Linked DNA regions of Saccharophagus degradans 2-40. The protein of the gene in region 2 interacts with the protein of the main gene of each other region in a pairwise test. Links are inferred from orthologs where the notes say so. Each region holds a gene or a part of one and is shown on either strand. Other genes may lie near its edges. The genes, in order: SDE_RS16375 and topA.

Region 1 (10,615 bases), 1.7 Mb from region 2 along the record:
TTAAAGGTAATTTCCCAAGCATCGCCATGGTCGTCGCCCAAGTTGCCAGTGGTAGTTACTACGTTGCCTTCTGTTTCTTGCCAAACATTTGCAGCAAGAGTTACGCCGGCGTTGGTAAATGCAGGCGTTTGTAAACCGTCACTATATAGGTCGTATTCTACTTGTGATGGCGCACCTACATCTGCGGTCGGTGAAATAGCAATATCAACGGCGTCGGTTGCGTTTGCACAGCCTGTTCCATCATCGGCTTCAGAATCACACTGGTACACACGCACATAATCTACAAGCATTTCGCGATCAGATGCCCAACCCGTGTCCGGGTCACCCGGCCAGTTGCCGCCTATAGCGACGTTCATGATTAAATGAAACTCTTGATCGTAAGGTGCACGCGGGTTAGCCACAGCAAAGCCGGACTCTTGCCCGCCCCATACAAAGTTGTACCAGTTATCGGACACCTGTGTTTGAGTGTGTACGCCATCCACAAACCAGCGAATTTGGTCTGCTTCCCACTCAATGGCATAAGTGTGGAACTCACCGGTGAAATCATCATTTGTTTCGTAAGAAGCGCCTATCGTCGACCATTGTGGCCACTGTAAACCGTAGTGCAAAGTACCATGCACGGCATTGGCCGCATCAGTATCTAAATTAACCGCTTCCATAATGTCGATTTCGCCACTGGCTGGCCAACCACCATATACTTTGTCACTTGGCAACATCCACAATGCAGGCCATGAGCCCTGCCCACCTGGTATTTGCGCACGAATTTCGACTCGACCATATTTGAAGTCAAACTTATCTAATGTACGCAAACGCGCAGAGGTATAATTGCGCGCAGCCGATGTGTCATCGGGGTTGTAGTTGGGGTCATCATCCTGAATAGCGGGTCCGCTAAATGCTTCCTCTTTGGCAACTATGTGCAGTATGCCTGCCTCATCTACATAAGCGTTGTCGGCTCTATCGGTATAACACTGTTTCTCGTTGTTACCCCCGCCGGTGCAGTTAACTTCGAAGCCCCAGTTAGATGCGCTTATTTCGCTGTCGAAATTATCTTCCCACAGCAATTGCCATGCGTTTTCTGGTTCTGGCTCAGATTCGGGTTCAGATTCTGGCTCTGATTCAGGCTCTGATTCTGGTTCACCCACGGGTTCTTCTACTGGGTCTGGCGTTTTTTTGTCGTCAGAACCGCCGCAGCTCGCTAGCCCTAGGGCTACCAACACCACCAGCGAAAGTTCTAGAAGCTTTAGTTTTTTCATTATTTTCAGCCTTTGTAGGTTATTGGAATTAGGTTTCGCACTTAGTTTGTTTGCGCTTTGGGTGCTAGGGCTTATATATGCCTAGACCGCAGCACGCTTATTGTTATTTATTCGTGTAACTAACCCTTAGGTTAACCCTCGGCCAAAGCTGTAAAAGAAGCCCCTTACCATTTAGCATTTGCCTTTTAGCAATGACCAACCGGCAAGGGGCACAATTACTCTTGCGTGATAGCGACTACATAAAGCAGTCACTGCGCCTCATTGACACCCATCAATTTGGCAGAGTGATGTATGCACCTAAAATGGACCTAACCAATCCTTTACAACTACACCACACACACGAGAGCCGAGGAAGATCATCGAGAAGGCAACCTAAAACGGGTGGAGAGATCCCTACCTAGCACGACGATTAAACGCATATTGCCAATAGCGCTAGTCACCGTCGCCGCATTTTGCGCGTCAATCGGCTTGTGGCACGCGTTCGGGAGAATTCACATTAAAAATACCCCCTGCAAATTTTGCCAAGGTGCTTAAACCATTCCCTAAATACACCTAAAACCACTCTTTAAAAGAAAATACCCCATAAAAATCAATAAGTTAAAAAAACCTCCAATACAGCTAAAGCATTAGCCCACATGTACCAATTCATTCACTTTCGCGTGCCAGTAAACTTTTCGGCACAAGCACCCCACCATTAAAAACGCCGTTAATCCCACTTTGCGAACAAATTTATTCACTCAATGGCACGCTTTAACGCTAGTTGAGCGGCATTACCACTCTTTAAACTTCGCCCCTTAATATGAACTAAGATTAATTGCATTATTTCTAGAACTTGGCTGGCTATTTGATGATGTTTTTATGACAATACGCCCACTTTTATATAACTACTTGCGCGCCACCTTCACGTGGACGCGTGTATCTGCAACTAGGGGACCACTCTATGCAAGCCACTAAGCCTTCCGGCCTAGAAAATATTCATTGGGGTATACGTTACGGAGTATGTATTGCCTTTTTGGCTGCCGTTTTTGTGTATGTACTTAGCACAGTAGGCGCGAGCAATTACCTGCTTATATTTGCTGCGGTTACTGGTGGCTACATGGCGCTAAACATTGGCGCCAACGACGTAGCCAACAACGTAGGGCCAGCTGTTGGTTCTGGCGCGCTTTCTTTGTTTGCTGCTATCTGTATTGCAGGTGTGTGTGAGGCGGCGGGGGCAATTATCGCCGGCGGCGATGTTGTGTCTACTATTAAGAAAGGCATTATCGACCCAAGCTTGGTCACCGATACACGTGAATATATATGGTTAATGGCTGGGGCACTGCTGGGCGGCGCTTTGTGGCTTAACTTTGCCACTTGGATGGGCGCACCCGTTTCGACTACTCATTCAATTGTTGGCGGTGTACTCGGTGCTGGATTGGCCGCAGGCGGTATGAGCATTGCCAACTGGCCGGTTATGGGCGCCATTGTAGCTAGCTGGGTTATCTCGCCAGTAATGGGTGGTGTAATTGCTGCGGGCACCTTGGCACTCATCAAACGCTTAATTATGTACCGCAACGATAAAGTTACTGCCGCAAAAACTTACGTGCCTGTACTAGTAGGTGTAATGGCGTGGGCCTTTAGTGTTTACTTAATCCTTAAGGGCATAAAAAAGCTTTGGAAAGCCGAGCTATATCAAGCCGTATTAATTGGTGCCGTTATCGCTGTTGTCGTGTATCTATTCAGCCGACGTACCGTTATTCGCCAAGCGCTGCGCATGGATAACTCTCGCGAAAGCGTGAACAACTTGTTTACTATTCCTCTTATATTCGCAGCAGGCCTATTGAGCTTCGCCCACGGCGCGAACGACGTAGCCAACGCGGTTGGCCCATTAGCTGCCATTGTGGACGCATTCCAAGGCGGCGCTATTCATGCCAAAGCAGCTATTCCTATGTGGGTAATGCTTATTGGTGCCATCGGTCTTGCCGTCGGCTTAGCCATGTTTGGCCCTAAATTAATTCGCACCGTAGGCGGTGAAATTACCGAGCTAGACAAGTCACGCGCATTTTGTATCGTGCTGGCTGCCGCTGTAACGGTAATTATCGCTTCGCGCTTAGGGTTGCCTGTAAGCTCCACCCATATTGCACTGGGTGGTGTATTTGGTGTGGGCTTCTTACGTGAATTCCTTAAAACGCGCTATGCCTCGCAACTCCATAAAATTATCGCAGACCGTACAGGCGCAGAGCGCGATAAATTGCAGGCCTACCTAGACAACTTCCACAATGCACCTGTGGAAGAAATGCGCGAAATGATTCGCAAATCAAACGTTAAAAAGCTTGATATCTCCATTAAGAAAAAAGAGCGTAAGCAACTTAAGAAGATATATCGTCAAGAGCTGGTTAAACGCCAACACTTATATAAAATTATTGCCGCTTGGATAATTACCGTGCCTATATCTGGCGCACTAGGGGCACTGCTTTACTTTGTATTGCGCGGTTTATCTATATAACCCGTAACTACTATTCATCTATACACCCCCGGCAATGCTGGGGGTTTTAGTTTCTGCAGCACATAAAACTAAAGTAACTCGCCTAATTAGTTTAGTAATGGATGTCGAATCCATCGAATAGCACTAACGGCTCATCTGTTTGTATTACCCTATCCACTCTTGCCATTGGCGGCCCGCAGGCTAACCACGCGGCTAATTTCGCATGCTGCTGCGCTGTTCCGGTAGCGACTAGCTCAACAGCCCCGTCTTCACAATTACATACCCAGCCAGTTAACCCCTGCGCTTGCGCCTCCCTCTGGGTGCTCGCACGAAAATATACCCCTTGCACCTTGCCTTCCACGCGGTAACGAGTCGTTTGCATATTTCACCTCAGGTTATTCAATGTATTTAACAACTTAGTCATATTAGCTTCCTATACTGACCCCACTTACACAAAGTGCGCTTATTAAGGCTAACCATGCTAACAACTACTCGGGAAACCCTCCTCGCTTTATTTTTGCCAAAGCGCCCACTATTGCCACGTGCAAGTATATATATAAGTGATACACCGCAGCCCCATCAAATAGATGAGCGCTACCTTAGCTTTGCAATTGATATTTCTGTCTTAGCTGGCGGCTTTTGGTGGGAAGGGTCTAGTGTTATCCGCAAAGGATTAGGCGGCTTACGAGTGCAACCGCTGTCTCTCAACTCGAAAAAGCTCGATAGACTTGTACAGGCGTTGGGGCCCGCTTATGTGCGTGTAGGAGGGTCCGAAGCTGATAAAATTCACTACTTTGAAGACCCCACTAACGATAAAGACAGCCTAGTACTAACCAAAGCAATGTGGGACAGCCTGCACGCATTTATTCAGCGCAATAATTTAGCTTTCTCGTTCACAGTTAAATACGGCCTTTTTAAACGCCAGTTACACGGCGACTGGCAAGGCTCTGAAGCCGAAAAACTGTTGCGCTACAGCTTGGAGCGCGGCTACCGCATAGATGTATGCGAATTAGGTAACGAGCTAAATGCGTACTGGGCGTTCCATGGTATTAATGCGCAACCTGGCGCAAAAAAATTGGCTCAAGATTACAGCACCTTCCGCCAAGTATTACACAGCTTTTACCCCAACGCGCGGGTACTAGGGCCCGGCAGCGCCTTTTGGCCAAAACTAGGCGAAACCATCAAACCCTTTTCGAATATTACTAAAGGTTTCTTGGCCAACCTTACTGAAGATATAGACATAGTCGATTGGCACTACTACCCCTTTCAAAGCGCGCGCTCACCTGTACGCACACGCAGCGCCAAACCTGAAAATTTTATCGATTATAAAAACCTAGACGACTTCAAGCGCTATAGCTTGCAACTTAAAAAATGGCGCGATGAACTGCAACCCAATGCACAATTGTGGACAGGCGAAAGTGGCTCGGCACAGTGCGGTGGCGAAGCGCGTTGCTCAGACCGCTGGGCTTCGTGTTTTTGGTGGGCGGATCAATTAGCCTGTGGCGCGCTTATGGGCCAAGCAGTAATGATTCGCCAAAGCTTAATTGGTGGAGAGTACGGTTTAGTCGATAGACTTACACTTAAACCCAGGCCAGATTATTGGCTTAGCTGGATTTGGGCGCGTTTAATGGGCAAGCAGGTATTTAACGTTACCAGCAGCGACCCAAACCTAAGAGTTTACTGTCACAGCCTTGCAGAGGGCGGCCAGCACGACGGTAGCCGCTGCCTTTTGTTAATAAACCTAAATAAACACAGCGTTACTTTAGACCCAAGCATTGCAGAAAAAGTTAAAGCGCAATATGAACTTAGGGCAAAAAAACTCACCAGCAAACGTATTAAAATTAACGGTAAAAAACCTAAGCTAAAAAAAGGGAAACTAAAACTACAAGACTTCCCCCTATTGCCGAGCACAAATGTGGTACGCCCACTAACTATAAATTTTTGGATAATGGAAAATTAAAGTCCAAATTATTGAGCCAGCCAAACTAAGGAAACAGACATGGACACAACTATACGTCCTACAACCCCCTCCACAACAAAACATCTTGTAGGTAACACTGTGGCCAGCCGTTTATTTCAAACACCCCCCATTTTATGGAAGGGCGATATAGGCGAAGCTAAAGCTCAGCAAGAGCTTATGGAATCGTATATCAATTTAGCACCACTGAATAAATCACTAACACTTATTGCAGGGGCCGACATATCGTGTAACAAAAACAGCCCTGTTATTTACGCAGGTATTGTAGTGCTTAACGCAGAAACGCTAGAAATAATTGAACGAGCAAGTGTAATTACCGAAACAGCGTTTCCATATATTCCCGGTTACCTGTCTTTTAGGGAAGTGCCCGCTTTATTGCAAGCTTGGCAAAAACTCACCACAAAACCCGATGCGGTTATGCTAGATGGCCACGGCGTTATGCATCCACGCAAAGTTGGCGTGGCCACTCATTTTGGTTTAGCCGCAAATGTGGCCACTTTGGGCTGCGCCAAAAAAAGGTTAATAGGCCGCTTTGATGACCCAGCGCCAGCCCAAGACAGTGTAACGGAGTTAACTTACCAAGGAGAGATGCGCGGCTATGTGTACCGCAGCCGCGCGGGTATTAAACCCATTTTTATTTCACCCGGCACAGGCATGAATTACGAAGATGCTCTAAGCATTACTCGCCAAACCTGCGCAGGCTATCGACTACCTGAACCCACACGTTTGGCACACCAATACGTCAACGAAATAAGAGTGGCACACGGCGAGCAGCCACCCACCAATAACAAAGGCTCTGTCTAAAGTTGCCAGCACTTACTCCGCTATCACCTTGGCCGAGCCTGAACTTAATTGGGGTATATCTTGCTCTAATTGCTCGAGTATTGATGCCGCCGCTTTCGCAAACAGAGTAACGTGCTCACCGTACTCAGCAGCATCTACCGTTATATTCGCTTGCTGAAGCCTGTGACGTACACGCTCCTCCAATGCAAAACTTATCTCCACTCTAAACGCAATTAATTCGGTTATCTGCTCCCACTGCGCCGAATCCAAAGCTTGCGACACCGCAGCCCCATAAGCGCGCACCAAACCACCCGCACCCAACTTAACGCCACCAAAAATTCGAACAATTACCGCAAAGCAATTTCCCGCTTGGCGATGAGTTAAAACATTAAGCATTGGCTTGCCCGCCGTTCCAGATGGCTCGCCATCATCACTAAACGCCACCGATACCGGCTGCTCTGCCGAGCCAATAATATAAGCCCAACAATAATGGCTTGCACCTGGGTACACTTCTTTTACCTGCTCAAGATACGCCATCGCTTGTGCGCGGCTTTCTACCGGATAAAGCAGCGCCGTAAACGTACTGCGCTTTTCTTCGTGTACAAACTCCACTGGCGCAGCCAAAGCTTGGTAGGACTTTGAAGTCATTGACACATTACTCATGTTAAAAGCAGCAAATTCTACACACTCTTATTCGCCAATACACACAACGCAAAATTAACAGGCATAAAAAAAGGGCTAAATAGCCCTTTTTAAATAAGTCTCACTTGCAACTAAAGGTGCGGCAACTGATATTTTTCTAATAAATCTACCAGCATTTGGCTTACCTCCAAACGGTGTTGATAGTGCACCTCTTTCGCCTCTTGCCAGTTGCCTGCTGCAATTGCATTTAACAACTTGCGGTACGCGCTGTTTGTCGACTCGGGAGAGGGGCGCAATTTAAGCGTAATTTTTCTAGAGCGCTGCGATTGAATTCGCACACTTTCGGCCATGGAAGCCAAGCGTTGGTTGCCAGCCAGAGCCAAAAGAAAGCGATGAAATTTCTCGTCTGCTTCAGCCCAAAGCTCCATATCACCGGTTAACAGAGACTTATCCATCTCATCCAATGCCGACTCCATCGGCTCTAGCAAATCACGCCCAGGCTTTTGCTTAGCAAGCAGCTCTACAGCCATCACTTCTAAGCCAGTTAAAATTTCGTTAATTTCTTTTATGTCGTCGGGCACCAAAGGCAAAACGCGCATACCGCGACGCGGAACCAGCTGAATAAGATTTTCAGCTTCTAAACGAATTAGCGCTTCGCGCACCGGTGTGCGACTAACACCAAGCTGTTTAGCAATCTCCGGTTCTAAAGCTTGATAACCAGGGGGGAACTGATTGGTAATAATGTTATCTCGCAACTTGCGGTATACCAATTCTACGCGAGACAGTGAAGTTTCTTGTTCTATAGCCGTGTCATTCATATTTTATTTTCTATTATTAGAATGCTGCAAAAAGATAAGGTAGAACAAACTCCATTTTCAATTAATTCGCCGAAAACCATTTCAATTAGTAGAATTGAATATTTCTAAAGATCACTCAATTCATATAGCTAGCAAACCACTAACTCTAATTTTCTACCACCTTGTACTAAATGCAGCAATTGTCCTGTGAGTAACTTAAGTGTAACACTATTGCTACGTAAGAGTAGTAGGGGGATTTTCCCATTTTTCACTTTTAAAATTGTCACTTTGGTATGACTAAAATACCCCCCAAAACGTATGCATTACGCGCTAACCTAGCTATTGTTACCCAAAAGCTCCATTCCGCTTATTAAAAGCCAAAATGAATATCGTTTACATTTTATAAGATCGTTTATTAATGCCGGTACAAACTTGAAAAACCGAATTTAAAATTTTGAAAAAATTTACATTACTAATTCTGCTAGCAGATAAACAGTACGTTTAAACAACTAAATTAAGTTTAAGAGATTGCTCTTTTCGCGAAAAAAACTAAATAGTTTTAAATAAAAACCAAATACCAACACAGGACAACGTTGCATCCCCTTAGTTAAAATCATTTTTTTTTGACTGCATAAAAATTTAAAATTTTGCATAACATGCTATACATTTCTAGTTGCCGCACTCTTCTATTTAACAATGAGCTTACAACTTGTTTTTTATAAACCGGAGGCGCTAAGTAATACCTATGCGAGGCAAAAGTCATTACGACTAAAACCCTATTTGGGCCAACCATGCGCAACCAAAACAAGCCGTTAATTCGATGCAGTAACAAGGCTCCAACACATATATCACTAGCCGAGCACGCCAAAGCAATACAATAATTGCATAGCTCTGAGTAGCACCTTTTTTAACCTCAAACCTGCCAATTTTGGCTATACTTTAGGCATTATTTCTACGCTGCTTCGGCCTTAGCAATGAAGCAACCTCGCCAACTGGCGGCGACAGTAAGTTGTAACTGTAGGGGTCGAACAAGAAGTAAACACACTCTATAATTGTTGTTTAGCGCTGCTAACTCGACAGTAATTTACACTTTCGACGAATATGCACGCATTATCGGGATTCCTAAGCCAAACCAAGGTAGAATGTGGCCACGTCCACACACAGATTTACTATGAAACCCACTAAAACCAAAGCAGAAGTTCGCGCGGAGTTAGACGCAGAAATCGCCCGATATTTATCGTCTGGCGGTGCCGTCAATAATATTCCCACAGGGACAAGTGGCCAATTGGATAACCGCAACCTGTTTGCTCAAGCTACCCAGTTTGAGCCAAAGCAAACTCGCACCCCGCTAAGTGAAGTGGTAAAAGAGCTAGACGCGCGCAAAAGCAGCAAAACCTCGCGTGCAGGCAAGCTGAGCAGACGCCCCACCAAAAAGCTTATTACCGACGATTTTGGCGAGCCCATCCGCTGGGTTTGGCAAGAATAACCCCTTCCCTAGTTTTTAACATTCAATGCGAGACTGCCTATGGCCTGCTGGCTGTTTAAAAGCGAACCCGACGAATACAGTATTGCCGACTTACAGCGCGATAAAACCACCGTGTGGAACGGCATTCGCAACTATCAAGCGCGCAACTTTCTGCGCGACGAGGTTGCCGTAGGTGATGAAGTGCTTTTTTACCACAGCAGTTGTAAACCCACCGCCGTTGCGGGGCTGGCAAAGGTTGTGCGCGGCGCCTACCCCGACCCTAGTCAGTTTGATCCAAGCAGCCCCTACTACGATGCGAAATCTAAACCCGAAGCACCTCGCTGGGTATGTGTGGATATCGCCTTTAAAGCGGCATTCAAACACCCCGTAACCTTAGACCGTATAAAAGCCACCCCAGCTTTAAGCGAGATGCTATTGGTGAAGCAGGGGCGCCTATCCATTCAGCCAGTAACAGAAGACCAAAGTAAACAGGTACAGTCGCTCGCAAAGTAGTATTAAAAAACGGGGAAGCAGTAAAAACATAATTGGCGGGCAATAAAAAAGGCAGCCACGAATGACTGCCTTTCCTGTGAGTATCCCCGTCTCTTACATCCTGTACGGGGATTTGGTACAACCGTAATAGCGAGTTAGAGCTAAGAAACCCTACAGCAACTCGCCATGTTAAATTGTTAAGCGCAGCAGGCTAACTACTCACTACAGACACTGCCGACTACCACTTAATTACAAGTTTAGCCTAAGCACAGCATGCGGCTAGAACAAATAAATCTAAAAAAAGCGAAACAGCAAACTGCACTTCCTACAACGTCCTACAACTTCCTACAACTCAGACCTCTTAGCGCGAAGAAACTGCCTGCCCTGTACCGCCGTAGTTAACAACCGCCAAGTAGCCCATGGGCACTGGTTTATCATCGATAAAGCCTGGAATAAAGCGTGAGCGCTTCAACGCAGACTGCACGACTGTTGCATCGCGCTTGTAAGCACGGTCTGCATCTACTGTGCGTACAATCGTTGGACGCCCATCTTCTTCAATAGTGGCCGCCACTCGCGATAGTGGAGCATCATCCAAAAATGCACCGCCATTTACCGAGCTATTATCGCTATAACGCTGGTACCAATCGGACACATCTAAACGCTCTTGCGGGGCGATATAATCGCGACCATATTGCGCTTGCATAGAACCAAGGTTAGGAATGAGTGCGGCAACTGGGCCAT
Region 2 (11,122 bases):
GGCTTTAATCTTTCTAGGTTACGCCTTATTCACCCAAGCAAAACAATAGGTAAAACTGGCGCCCTACTTTGGGATGCCCTGGCTAATGGTTGCAGCCATACAGTAGTGTGCACCGCCCACGATTTAACAGATCAAGACTGCAGGCAATTAGAAAGCGCAGCTATTCAAGGCAATACTCGCGGGCTTTTATTACGCAACAGGCAAGCACAGTAATTCACACTAATTAATGAAACACTGCAGCGCCACACAACACTTTTAAGGCGTAAGGCTTAGCTTAAACTTTACCTTAAAAGAGCAAGCCCAAAGAAAACATATAAGAACTAGCAGCGCATATATTTGAAAATTTAGCTCGTAACCTTGAAGAGAAACTAGTGATTAGCGGCTAATTACACCATGTCATTTATGGCACCACAACTTAGGTGGCATTAACGACATCAATAACGCTAATGATATCTATGATATTAATGACATCAATGAAGAGTAGGCTCACCTTCCAGAATGGCAGTAGCGGCTTCTTCCTCTACGAGCTGAGGGTCGGTTAAATCACCCGCCGCCTGCAAGCCAGCTTCAATCATGGCTTTTGCTACTTCTAATTTTGCTTCGTTTAAAAAATAAAGAGACTCTTCCGAGAACCGGATAGACACAAGCGGCTCTAAGCCAGACTCTTCATCCACCTCATCAGCTCGCTTTAACGCAATTTCGCCGTTTGGCATTTCAACAATTTCATATAACGTAGACATAGAATGTCGGCACAACTCAATTCATGTGTTTGGATGGCTATTCTACCAAAGTAGGCTTTATTTATCTGCCCATTCACGGCTAAATCTCAAATTACCATCGCAAACGCCTAAACAAAGCAAAGCAAGTAACAAAATACTAGTATTCCGATGAAACTTCACGCTGATCACGAATTAACCCTGCACATTGGTCACGTATACCCTGCAATATAGCTAATTCAACATTCAACCAATGCGTTTCGCGCTGCGCGCCCAAAGATACCGCAATGATATTTTCATCCGCAGGAGCCGGAACAGGCTTGGGTTCAAATAAGCTAGGCTCTATTGCAGCAATATGGGCTAACCAAGAAGAATCATCGCGCGCCAAATCGCGCAACTGCTCATACCTAAAGTCTGCCCCTACGCCATCTCCCATTGCCAATAGCTTAGCCAATATAGCGTTTACACTCACAGGCAGCGTTTCATCCTCAACTAAACCAATCTCTTTTGCATACAAGCACAGCCCTGTACACAACTGCATGATACCGGCCTGCTTACACGCGTGCGCGTTAAAACCCGCGCCCAAACTCTCTGCTTGCTGCCACAGAGATTTAGCAAATGCGAGCTGCTGATTTACCATGCTCGCCAGTTTTAATGCTTTACTCATTCACTGCTCCAAACTTTGTTTTGCCCCAATGCAACTATCCCCCAAAGATTGCTCTTTGAGGGATAGTTTTAACACACAATTACAATATTACCGGCTATTCGTCTTTTTTAGCCTTGGCTTTTGCTTTCGGCTTAGCTTTCGTTTTTGTAGCTGCTTTTTTAGCGGGTTTTTTAGGTTTTTGCTCATCGCTAATCACCCATTTACCACCCTCGTAAAACGCTTTCCAGCCTGTGGCCTTACCGTCTACTTCGGTTTGCACATACTGCTCTTTGGTTTTACGGCTGTAGCGAACAATAGTATCCAAGCCGTTATTATCCTGCAGTGGTGCCTTCATCAAAAAGTCGTACTTGGGGTCTATTTCGTCTTTGTGTGGCAACAGCTCTTTTACTAGTGGCGCTCGCGTTTCTCTGTTTTTAGGAAACTGACTCGCAGCCAAGAAAATGCCCGAAGCACCATCGCGCAATACGTAGGTATCGTCTACCTTCTCGCATTTAAGCTCTGGCATTTTTACTGGGTCCATTTTGGGCGGCGCAGCTTCACCGTTACGCAATAGCTTTCTAGTATTGCTGCAGCTTTCGCTTGTGCAGCCAAAGTATTTACCAAATCGACCCGACTTTAACTGCATGTCTTGGCCGCACTTATCGCATTCAATAACCGGGCCTTCGTAACCTTTAATTTTAAAGCTACCGGCCTCTACTTCGTAGCCAGAACAATCTGGGTTATTACCACAAATGTGCAGCTTTCTGGTTTCATCCAGTAAGTAGCTATCCATTGCAGTATTACAAATTTTGCATCGGCGTTTTTGACGCAGCTGCTTGGATTCTGCCTCATCATCTTCGTCAATGTTTACCGCTTCTTCGCCAGCCACCAAGTTCATGGTGTTCTTACAGCGTTCTTTGGGCGGTAAGTTGTAGCCAGAGCAACCCAAAAATACACCAGTGGTACCAGTGCGGATTTGCATGTTGCGGCCGCAATTCGTGCATTCAATATTGGTTTCAACTGGCTCGTTGCGACGCATGCCGGTATCTGCCGCTTTAGCCGCGTCCAACTTCTGCATGAAGTCGTCGTAAAAATTATTTAGCAGCGATAGCCAATCTTTTTTACCTTCGGCCACTACGTCTAGAGACTCTTCCATTTTCGCGGTAAAGCTGTAATCCATTAGGTCGCTAAAGCTTTCCGTTAAGCGCTCGGTAACAATGTCGCCCATTTTATCGGCATAGAACCGACGGTTTTCAACATGTACGTAACCGCGATCTTGAATGGTAGAAATAATGGCCGCGTATGTGGATGGACGACCTATCCCCTGCTTTTCTAACTCTTTTACCAAGCTGGCTTCGGTGTAACGCGCCGTTGGCTTGGTAAAATGCTGACTTGGGTCAAGCTGATGAAGATTAAGAGTTTCACCCACTTTTACGTCGGGTAAAATTTTATCTTCATCTTTTTTAGCAATGGCTGGCATTACCCGTAAAAAGCCATCGAAACGAATAACGCGGCCTCTGGCTCGCAATTCGTAATCTGAGGCTGTCACCACAATGTTCGAGCTGGTGAATTGTGCCGGAGTCATCTGGCACGCAACAAATTGGTTCCAAATTAGCGTATAAAGCCGCTGAGCATCGCGCTCCATGTCTGTCAGGCTATCTGGGCGACGCGTTACATCCGATGGACGTATCGCTTCGTGCGCCTCTTGCGCGCCCTCTTTGCTTGAGTATGAAATGGGGGCTTCGGGTAAATATTTTTCACCAAACGTATCTAGAATAAACCCTCTACAGGTTTCAACCGCTTCTGCACTTAAGTTAGTAGAGTCGGTACGCATGTATGTGATATGCCCAGCTTCGTACAAACGCTGCGCCATCATCATGGTCTTTTTTACACCAAAACTAAGTCTAGTGGATGCAGCCTGCTGTAATGTAGAAGTAATAAAAGGGGCAGTAGGTTTAGATTGTGTGGGTTTGTCTTCGCGGGAGGTAACTTTAAACGCGCTCGCTTTTAAGCGCTCAACAGCCTCCATGGCTTCTTTTTCGTTAACTGGGCGGAAGACATTACCTTGATATTTTTTTACATCGAAGCCAGCGCGCTCACCCTTCGGTGTATCCAACTGCGCGGCTATGTCCCAATATTCTTCTGGAATAAACGCTCGAATTTCTCGCTCGCGCTCGGCAACTAATCGAACAGCAACAGACTGTACTCGGCCGGCCGATAAGCCGCGTGCAATTTTTTCCCACAACAACGGGGAAACCATGTAACCCACAACCCTATCTAAAAAGCGCCGCGCCTGCTGTGCATTCACTCGATTTAGGTCGAGCATGCTGGGTTTTTCAAACGCTTTTTGGATAGCCGTTTTGGTAATTTCGTTAAACACAACTCGGCGGTAGCGATCTGGGTCACCACCAATAGTTTCTTGCAAGTGCCATGCAATGGCCTCTCCCTCGCGATCCAAATCCGTTGCGAGGTAGATGGTGTCGGCTTCTTCAGCCAGTTTTTTTAGTTCTTCTACAACTTTTTCTTTGCCAGGCAGAATCTCGTAACGGGCTTCCCAGTTTTTTTCTGGGTTAATTCCCATACGGTTTATAAGTTGTTCGCGTGATTTCTTTTCTCGATGAATCGCTTTTTCTTCGGGCGACATCTTTCTAGTCAACGCAGCTTGCTTAGCGCGTTCTTTGGGATCAACCGTAGACTTAGCTCCACCGCTAGTAGGTAAATCGCGTATATGGCCTACGCTGGATTTCACTACGAACTTATTGCCAAGATACTTGTTAATTGTTTTAGCCTTGGCCGGCGATTCCACAATTACTAATGACTTTTCCATAGACGCCTTCTAAATATTGGATTTTCATCCTAGACATAACAGCTTAGATTTGACTGGAGTTCCATTTGTATAAACGCATAACGTGCGAATTATATAAATGTATACGTTGCAGGCAGGCTATTATTTGTACAAGTATTTAACCCGCCTTTTTTACTATTTCATTTTTATAGGTTTGGCGCTAGCCCAAAACGAATATAAATGAGGTTGGCCCTGAAATGGCACTCTGTCAAACATTAACGGAGCGCATATATAAGTGTTAACACGCGCAAGGTCAAGCAAGCAAACTTCTGTCATTTCAGAAACGTGCACTCAATCGCCGACCAACCACGTATTATTTGCTCGATAAAATGCTAGTTCTTCGCTCTTAAATATGCCCGCAACAAACGTTAAACAAAGGCAAATTAGTACTATTTTGTACGTCAAGAAAAGCTTCCAACTGCCCTATAATGAGCTTTAAGTAAAGTTGCTAACCGCTTGTTTCTACTACTTAATAACGTAAATTAGAGCCATTTTCACCTTTGCAACCGGCCAACATCGGTTAACCGCCTAACAAGTTCAGTTATATGAGCTAAAATTTAACTATAGATGCCAGCAAATAATGCAGTTTTGTTAATTTATCCACTTTGACCTGAATGAGCCCATGTTTTATGTCTGACCCAGGCACTATTTTGATTTTTTTGATGCTCGTTATAGGGGCCTTACTCACCGTAAGCTTCGTAAATCAGCAGCAAATGCGCTCGAGGGTTATTAACCAAAAAGTGGCTCAACTGAAGCGTCGCGTTGGCGAATTAGACGAAATGGCGTCGAGCTTGGAGTCACTTGTGGAGTCGCTCGCCATCCCGAAAACTATTCTTGATGAAATGCTAGAGGTGCTAAACACCATAGATAAACTCGAGCCCAACAACCCCTTTTGCGAGTCCACACGCATCAGCACAGAACAGCGAATTGAAGATTTGATGGACGCCACTCAGTCTCACGCCACCTATAGAGCTCAGCCTAGTGATGCAGCAATAGCCCGAACTAAATACCTGCTAAATGAAGCCGCCATGATTATTCGCAAACGCCAAGTTGCGGGTAAATTGGAAATAGTAGAAATGGAGGCGTTTATAAACGAATTGGCGTGGGCCAGCCTAATGGTTGTAGTCATTACCCATGTTGTGGAGGGGCACAAAGCGGTTAACCGCGGTGACGTACTTAAAGCCTATGCCTTTTACCGCAAGGCCCAGCAAGTGCTGATTAAAGGCAGCATCAATGAAGAGCGCAGGCACAGAATGATAAAAGAGCTAAGCGAAATAATGGGCAACAAGCGTAAAACACTGTCAAAAGACCTTATGCCAGAAACCCAACACAACCCTTCCGCCGATTCCGCCGACCTAATTCGGCCAGAAGATGCAGAGGCTGCCGCCAAGCTAATTCAAGAGCATAGCCAGCCTAATCCTTAACCTTGTTTAGCACTTGCAAGGTATGCAAAAACAGCTCGAGAACATCGTCTGTTTCTTGACCTTTGCGCTGCTCGCTCCACACTATTCCCGCCCCTAGCCTATTTCTTTCCACGGCACACACACTCGCAGGCAGGGCTTGCAGCAATTCGGGTAATTGCGCGGCAATATTAGGCAAAGCCTGATTTTCGTCGGCCCAATCCCACTGGCCACAAAAATGCATTTCGTGCTCAAACCCTTTGCGTACGAGCTTCCAAGGCCTTATGGGCTTGCCCTCGCCGCTATCTAATCTCGCAAGACCATAGTTAGCCAAAAACGCAGGGTCCGAGCCAATTGGGTTGGGCACCATCGATACTCGCAGCCCTTTCTTTTGCGCAGCACTGCGCAATTCACTTAGTGCTCGCTGCCCGGGGGTGGGTTTCACCATCATAATTGGGCCAACTAGCATAATGACCGATAGCGCTATTACGCCAATCGCAATCCACATATTCTTTCCTTATATAAAATAGATTTAAGAACTAATAATTACTGTAGGAACATCTGATTAAAGCAATAACACCTATGTAAATTACCGCGAATGGCTCGGTTTGACGCACCAAACGATTGCAACTACGGTGTGAGTAGGCATACCATTGTTATACGCTTCACTCACTATTAGAAAGGAGCACATCATGAGTAATGCACTCGTTGGTACTTATTCTCACCTTTTGGTTGGCTTAGATTTATCAGAAGATTCAACCGCCATTCTTAGTAAAGCCATCAAACTCGCAAAAGCATGTAACGCCCAAGTTAGCCTTGCGCACGTAGTTGAGCCCCTAGCCTTTGCCTATGGCGGCGACGTACCTATGGACCTAACCGAAGCACAGGTTGTAATGGAGCAGCAGGCGCAAGCACGCTTAGATAAAATAGCCGATGAGCTTGAGCTTACCCCCGCTAATATGGCCATACTTGTGGGCAACACCGCAGGCGAACTTCACCGTTACGCAGAAGAACACAGCGCCGACTTAATTGTGGTGGGCAGTCACGGCAGGCACGGTTTTGCCCTATTGCTTGGCTCCACCGCGAACGGCGTATTGCACGGCGCCAAAACAGACGTGTTAGCCGTTCGCGTTGGTGAATAGCTTATTGGTGACTAGCATACAGCGAAAACACTAGAGGCCGCATAATTAACGTGGCCTCTAGTACAGGTTTACAAACCTATTCTTTCATTGCCTCAAGCTCTTCCCAGCGGGCATAGCGCGCTTGCAGAAAGGCTTCCAGTTTAGCCAACTCTTCTAGGGTTTTAGCCGATTCTGCTGGGTCTTTAGTATAAAACGCTGGGTCGCCCACCTGCGTTTGTAGTGCTTCGACTTTTTCTTCTAGCTCTTCCAGTTCGGCAGGTAGCTTATCTAGCTCTAGTTGCAGCTTGTAGCTTAATTTTTTAGCCGCAGGCTTGGGTGTTGCCGGCTTAGATACTGCAGGCTTAGGGCTTGCAGCTTCTTTTTTAGGCGCCTCAGCTTCTGCGCGAGCCTGCTCAGCCCCGTCTGGCCACTTGCCACCTTGATGCAGCCAATCGGTATAACCACCTACATATTCCAGTAGCTTGCCGTTGCCTTCAAACGCAATGGAGCTTGTCACTACGTTATCTAAAAATTCCCTATCGTGACTTACCAGTAGCAAGGTGCCTTGATAATCCATCAACAGGCTTTCGAGTAGCTCTAGGGTTTCTACGTCGAGGTCGTTGGTTGGCTCATCCATTACCAATAGGTTGCTAGGCTTGCTGAAGAGCTTGGCCAACAGCACCCGGTTTCGCTCACCACCCGACAACGCTTTAATTGGTGTGCGAGCGCGTTCGCCGCTAAAAAGAAAGTCTTGTAAATAGCTAATAATATGACGAGATTTACCGTTAATTTCGATGGAATCACGGCCTTCGGCGATATTATCGATTGCACTTTTCTCTAAATGAAGCTGGTCACGTAACTGGTCGAAATAGGCCACAGTAAGCTTGGTACCCATTTTCACTTCACCGGCTTGCGGCTGTATGTCACCTAGCAGTAGCTTTAAGAGCGTACTTTTACCAATGCCGTTGGGGCCGATAAGACCAATTTTATCGCCGCGAACAATGGTGCAAGAAAAATCATTGATGATGGGTTTATCCTGCCAAGAGAATTTGACGTGTTTCACTTCGGCCACTAACTTGCCCGAAATGCCATCCACGTTGTGCTCTATTTTGGCCTCGCCCATTTGGTTGCGGCGACGGGCTCGCTCTTCACGCATGGCTTTTAATGCCCTAACGCGACCTTCGTTGCGCGTTCTGCGCGCTTTAATGCCCTGACGAATCCATACCTCTTCTTGCGCTAAGCGCTTGTCAAATAAGGCATTGTGTTTTTCTTCAACCGCGAGCATTTCTTCGCGATAGGTTAAAAATGAATCGTAATCGCCATCCCACGTCGAAAGCTGGCCGCGATCTAATTCGCCTATTTTGTTACTCAATGCGCGCAAGAACGCCCTATCGTGCGTAATAAACACCAACGCGCCGGCAAAACTCAGCAGTTGCTCTTCTAACCAACGAATTGCGGCGATATCCAAGTGGTTGGTAGGCTCATCGAGCAAAAGTACATCTGGCTCTACAACAAGCGCCTGCGCTAAAGCGACTCGCCTGCGCCAGCCACCCGACAGCGCGCTCATTTTCGCCTCGCCATCTAGGTCTAAACGGGTAATCACCTGCTCTATTTTGTTCTGAAAACGCCAGCCATCGGCCGCTTCTATGCGGTGTTGCACGCGCTCCAATAGCTCTAAATCGGTATCTGGTTGCTGTACAAGTTTGGCAAATTGCGCAAGATCAGCGCCTAGCTCTGGCATGGCTTGCGCAATCATTTCAAATACAGTTAAATCGCCTGCCTCGGGTAAATCTTGCGATAAGCTGGCAACCTTTACGCCGGTATTTAACCAGCGCTGGCCAGAATCTGGATCTATATCCCCTTGGATACATTTAAGCAGCGTGGATTTGCCAACGCCATTGCGCCCAATGATGCACAGACGATCGCCCGGCTCCAAATTCAAACTCAAATCGTCGAAGATGGCCTGCTCGCCATAATGGAGCTGGTACTTGTCTAACTTTAAAAGTGGCATTACTACCTCGTTTTTATACCTTTTTATGCGGAAAAATTAGAAAAACCTTCTATTTTTCCGCTAGTTAGGCACTAAATTTCATTTTATTTGTCACAACGGCTAGCGCTAAAGTTAAATTTCATCAACAATGTATAGAGACATGGTGGTTGCTAAATTTTCAGCGGAGATTTCTAACCTAACATTATGGTTGCAGTGTTGATGACAGCAGTGAGTCGTTTACTAACTAACATTTTATGCGTATCTGGCCTCGTTATTTCTGGCCACGCCTTTGCCCTAGTTGCAACGGACGTGAATGATACACGAGAACTAGCTTCAAATACGCTATCTATTACAGATCAGCGCTATCACTACCAACTCGCAAAAACCTACCTTGCCAAAGACGATATGGCATTGTTCGAGAAACACTATGCACTAGCACAAGGCTATGCGTTGCTGCCCTACCTCGATTACGCCTTACTAAAGAACCAATTACATACGTTGCCCACCGCAAAGGTAGACTCGTTTTTAGCAGAACATAAAGCCAGCTTTTTGAGCAAACGCTTGGCACAACAATGGCTTTACACACTTGCTATAAAGCAAAAGTGGGACGAGTATTTACACTACTACCAGCCAGGGCTCGGCATGGTTGAGCTAGAATGCTACAACCTGTACGCACGCATCCAAACCGGCGACAAAACGGCCTATAGCGACGTTGCGGGCATTTGGGCAGTAGGCAAATCATTACCCGACGCCTGCGACCCGCTTTTCTCCGCGTGGAAAAAACAAGGCGGCATTACCGATGCCGTTGCTTGGACACGCTTCACCGAAGCCATGAACAACAATAAGCGCAGTCTTGCGCGCTATGTGACCCGCTACATGAGCACCGAATACAAAGCTTACGCTGACCTATTCGACAAGGTACACGGCTACCCTTACAGCATTCGCACCACCAAGCTATTTCGCGAACAAAGCCAACCAATGAACGACATCATTGCCTACGGTATAAAACGCTACGCGCGCTCCAACCCTAAAGATGCCGTTAAGCAGTGGGAGCGCTACGAAGCGCAGCATTTGTTTAGCCAAGAGCAAGCAGTTGATACCAAGCTGTACCTAGTAAAACGCTTAGCCTATAAGGGCCATAGCGACTTAGTAGAGAAGTGGATTAGCCATTCTAACGAGCTGCGCGATGCAAGCGTTATGGAAGCACTTTTACGCGAGGCGCTTAAACAGCAAGATTGGCAAAAAGTTAACCAGTGGGTAAATCTTGCAACACCCGAACTACAACAGGAAGAACGCTGGCTGTATTGGCGAGCACGCGCGCAAGATGAGCTTGGGATTGAAACGGGGCCAATGGGCACCAGCGCCGATATTTACCAGCAATTATCTGGCTCACGCAGCTTTTACGGGTTTATAGCCGCCGACGCGACTAAGCAGCCCTACAGCCTGAGACAGCGCAACGACAATATAGACCCCAATACGCAAAGCCGTGTAGAGCAGCTAAGTGCTATTCAGCGCGCCAAAGAGCTTTGGCTAAACGACAGCCTAAGAGAAGCTAATGCAGAGTGGTATTTTGCCTTAGCGCAGCTGAACGAGGCAGAAATACTTGCCGCTGGCGACCTCGCCCGCAAGTGGGGTTGGCACAATCAGGCTATTAAATCTATGATTTACAGCCAGCAGTGGGATCAGGTTGACATTCGCTTCCCCCTTGCCTACCTCGAACAAATTAACGAAGTAGCCAGCGCAGTAGATTTAGAGCCAACACTTATATTTGCAGTGGCAAGGCAAGAAAGCGCTTTTGCCGAAACTGCTCGCTCCCACAGCGATGCACGCGGTTTAATGCAGCTAATGCCTGCAACAGCGCGTGAAACTGCTCAGAAGTCTGGCATTAAGCATTCCACGGCAGATTTATTTAAACCAGAACACAATATTTTGCTAGGTAGCCACTATTTAAGCGAGTTACTGCAAAAATATAACGGCAACCGAATTCTTGCCGCTGCCGCCTACAATGCCGGCCCACACCGCGTTAACCGCTGGTTGCGCGAGCACGATTCAGGTATTCCATACGATATTTGGATAGAAACTATTCCGTTTAAAGAAACCCGCGGCTACGTGCAAAACGTTTTAGCCTTTTCGGTTATCTACGGCTACAGATTGGGCCGCCCAAGCGCTATGTTCAATGAATTTGAACTGGGCGACTACAAGCCTATCAACTAATCTACTGCTCGCCCGAGCCAGCCTCGGGCAGCCCTCTCATAAATTCCTGTAAAGTATCTTCGTCAAACGGCCATTTAAGCTCTAGCCCAGAATTATTATGCTGTAGCACTGGTATGCTCTCGCCATATAGCTTTATTAGCTCGTCATCTGTGGCTATGTCGCAAACGCCAATGGAGGCTTCATCAATGCA

The links.
Region 1: the proteins of topA (region 2) and SDE_RS16375 interact in binary tests that used the Escherichia coli proteins (3 or more experiments, as listed by UniProt). The link is inferred for Saccharophagus degradans 2-40 from one-to-one orthologs.

The regions. Positions count from the first base shown.
Region 1 is NC_007912.1:3,993,538-4,004,152, forward strand. Bases 5,320-8,046 are described here. They hold SDE_RS16375 (IMPACT family protein), read right to left. Parts: upstream 7,127-8,046; coding sequence 6,512-7,126; downstream 5,320-6,511. Other genes in these bases: SDE_RS16365 (glycoside hydrolase), read left to right, coding at 5,320-5,677; nfi (deoxyribonuclease V), read left to right, coding at 5,717-6,499; SDE_RS16380 (GntR family transcriptional regulator), read right to left, coding at 7,252-7,938. Outside these bases: SDE_RS22890 (glycoside hydrolase family 16 protein), read right to left, coding at 1-1,253; SDE_RS16355 (inorganic phosphate transporter), read left to right, coding at 2,194-3,738; SDE_RS16360 (acylphosphatase), read right to left, coding at 3,830-4,099; more of SDE_RS16365, read left to right, coding at 4,253-5,319; SDE_RS16385 (hypothetical protein), read left to right, coding at 9,089-9,403; SDE_RS16390 (EVE domain-containing protein), read left to right, coding at 9,443-9,895; SDE_RS16395 (hypothetical protein), read right to left, coding at 10,236-10,615.
Region 2 is NC_007912.1:2,267,936-2,279,057, reverse strand. The notes cover bases 1,278-4,511. They hold topA (type I DNA topoisomerase), read right to left. Parts: upstream 4,190-4,511; coding sequence 1,478-4,189; downstream 1,278-1,477. Other genes in these bases: SDE_RS09330 (DUF6586 family protein), read right to left, coding at 1,278-1,383. In the rest of the region: SDE_RS09340 (cell division inhibitor SulA), read left to right, coding at 1-213; SDE_RS09335 (hypothetical protein), read right to left, coding at 471-740; more of SDE_RS09330, read right to left, coding at 877-1,277; SDE_RS09320 (hypothetical protein), read left to right, coding at 4,837-5,631; SDE_RS21290 (hypothetical protein), read right to left, coding at 5,621-6,115; SDE_RS09310 (universal stress protein), read left to right, coding at 6,300-6,749; SDE_RS09305 (ATP-binding cassette domain-containing protein), read right to left, coding at 6,826-8,739; SDE_RS09300 (transglycosylase SLT domain-containing protein), read left to right, coding at 8,938-10,932; SDE_RS09295 (glutaredoxin family protein), read right to left, coding at 10,934-11,122. UniProt on the Escherichia coli protein: Releases the supercoiling and torsional tension of DNA, which is introduced during the DNA replication and transcription, by transiently cleaving and rejoining one strand of the DNA duplex.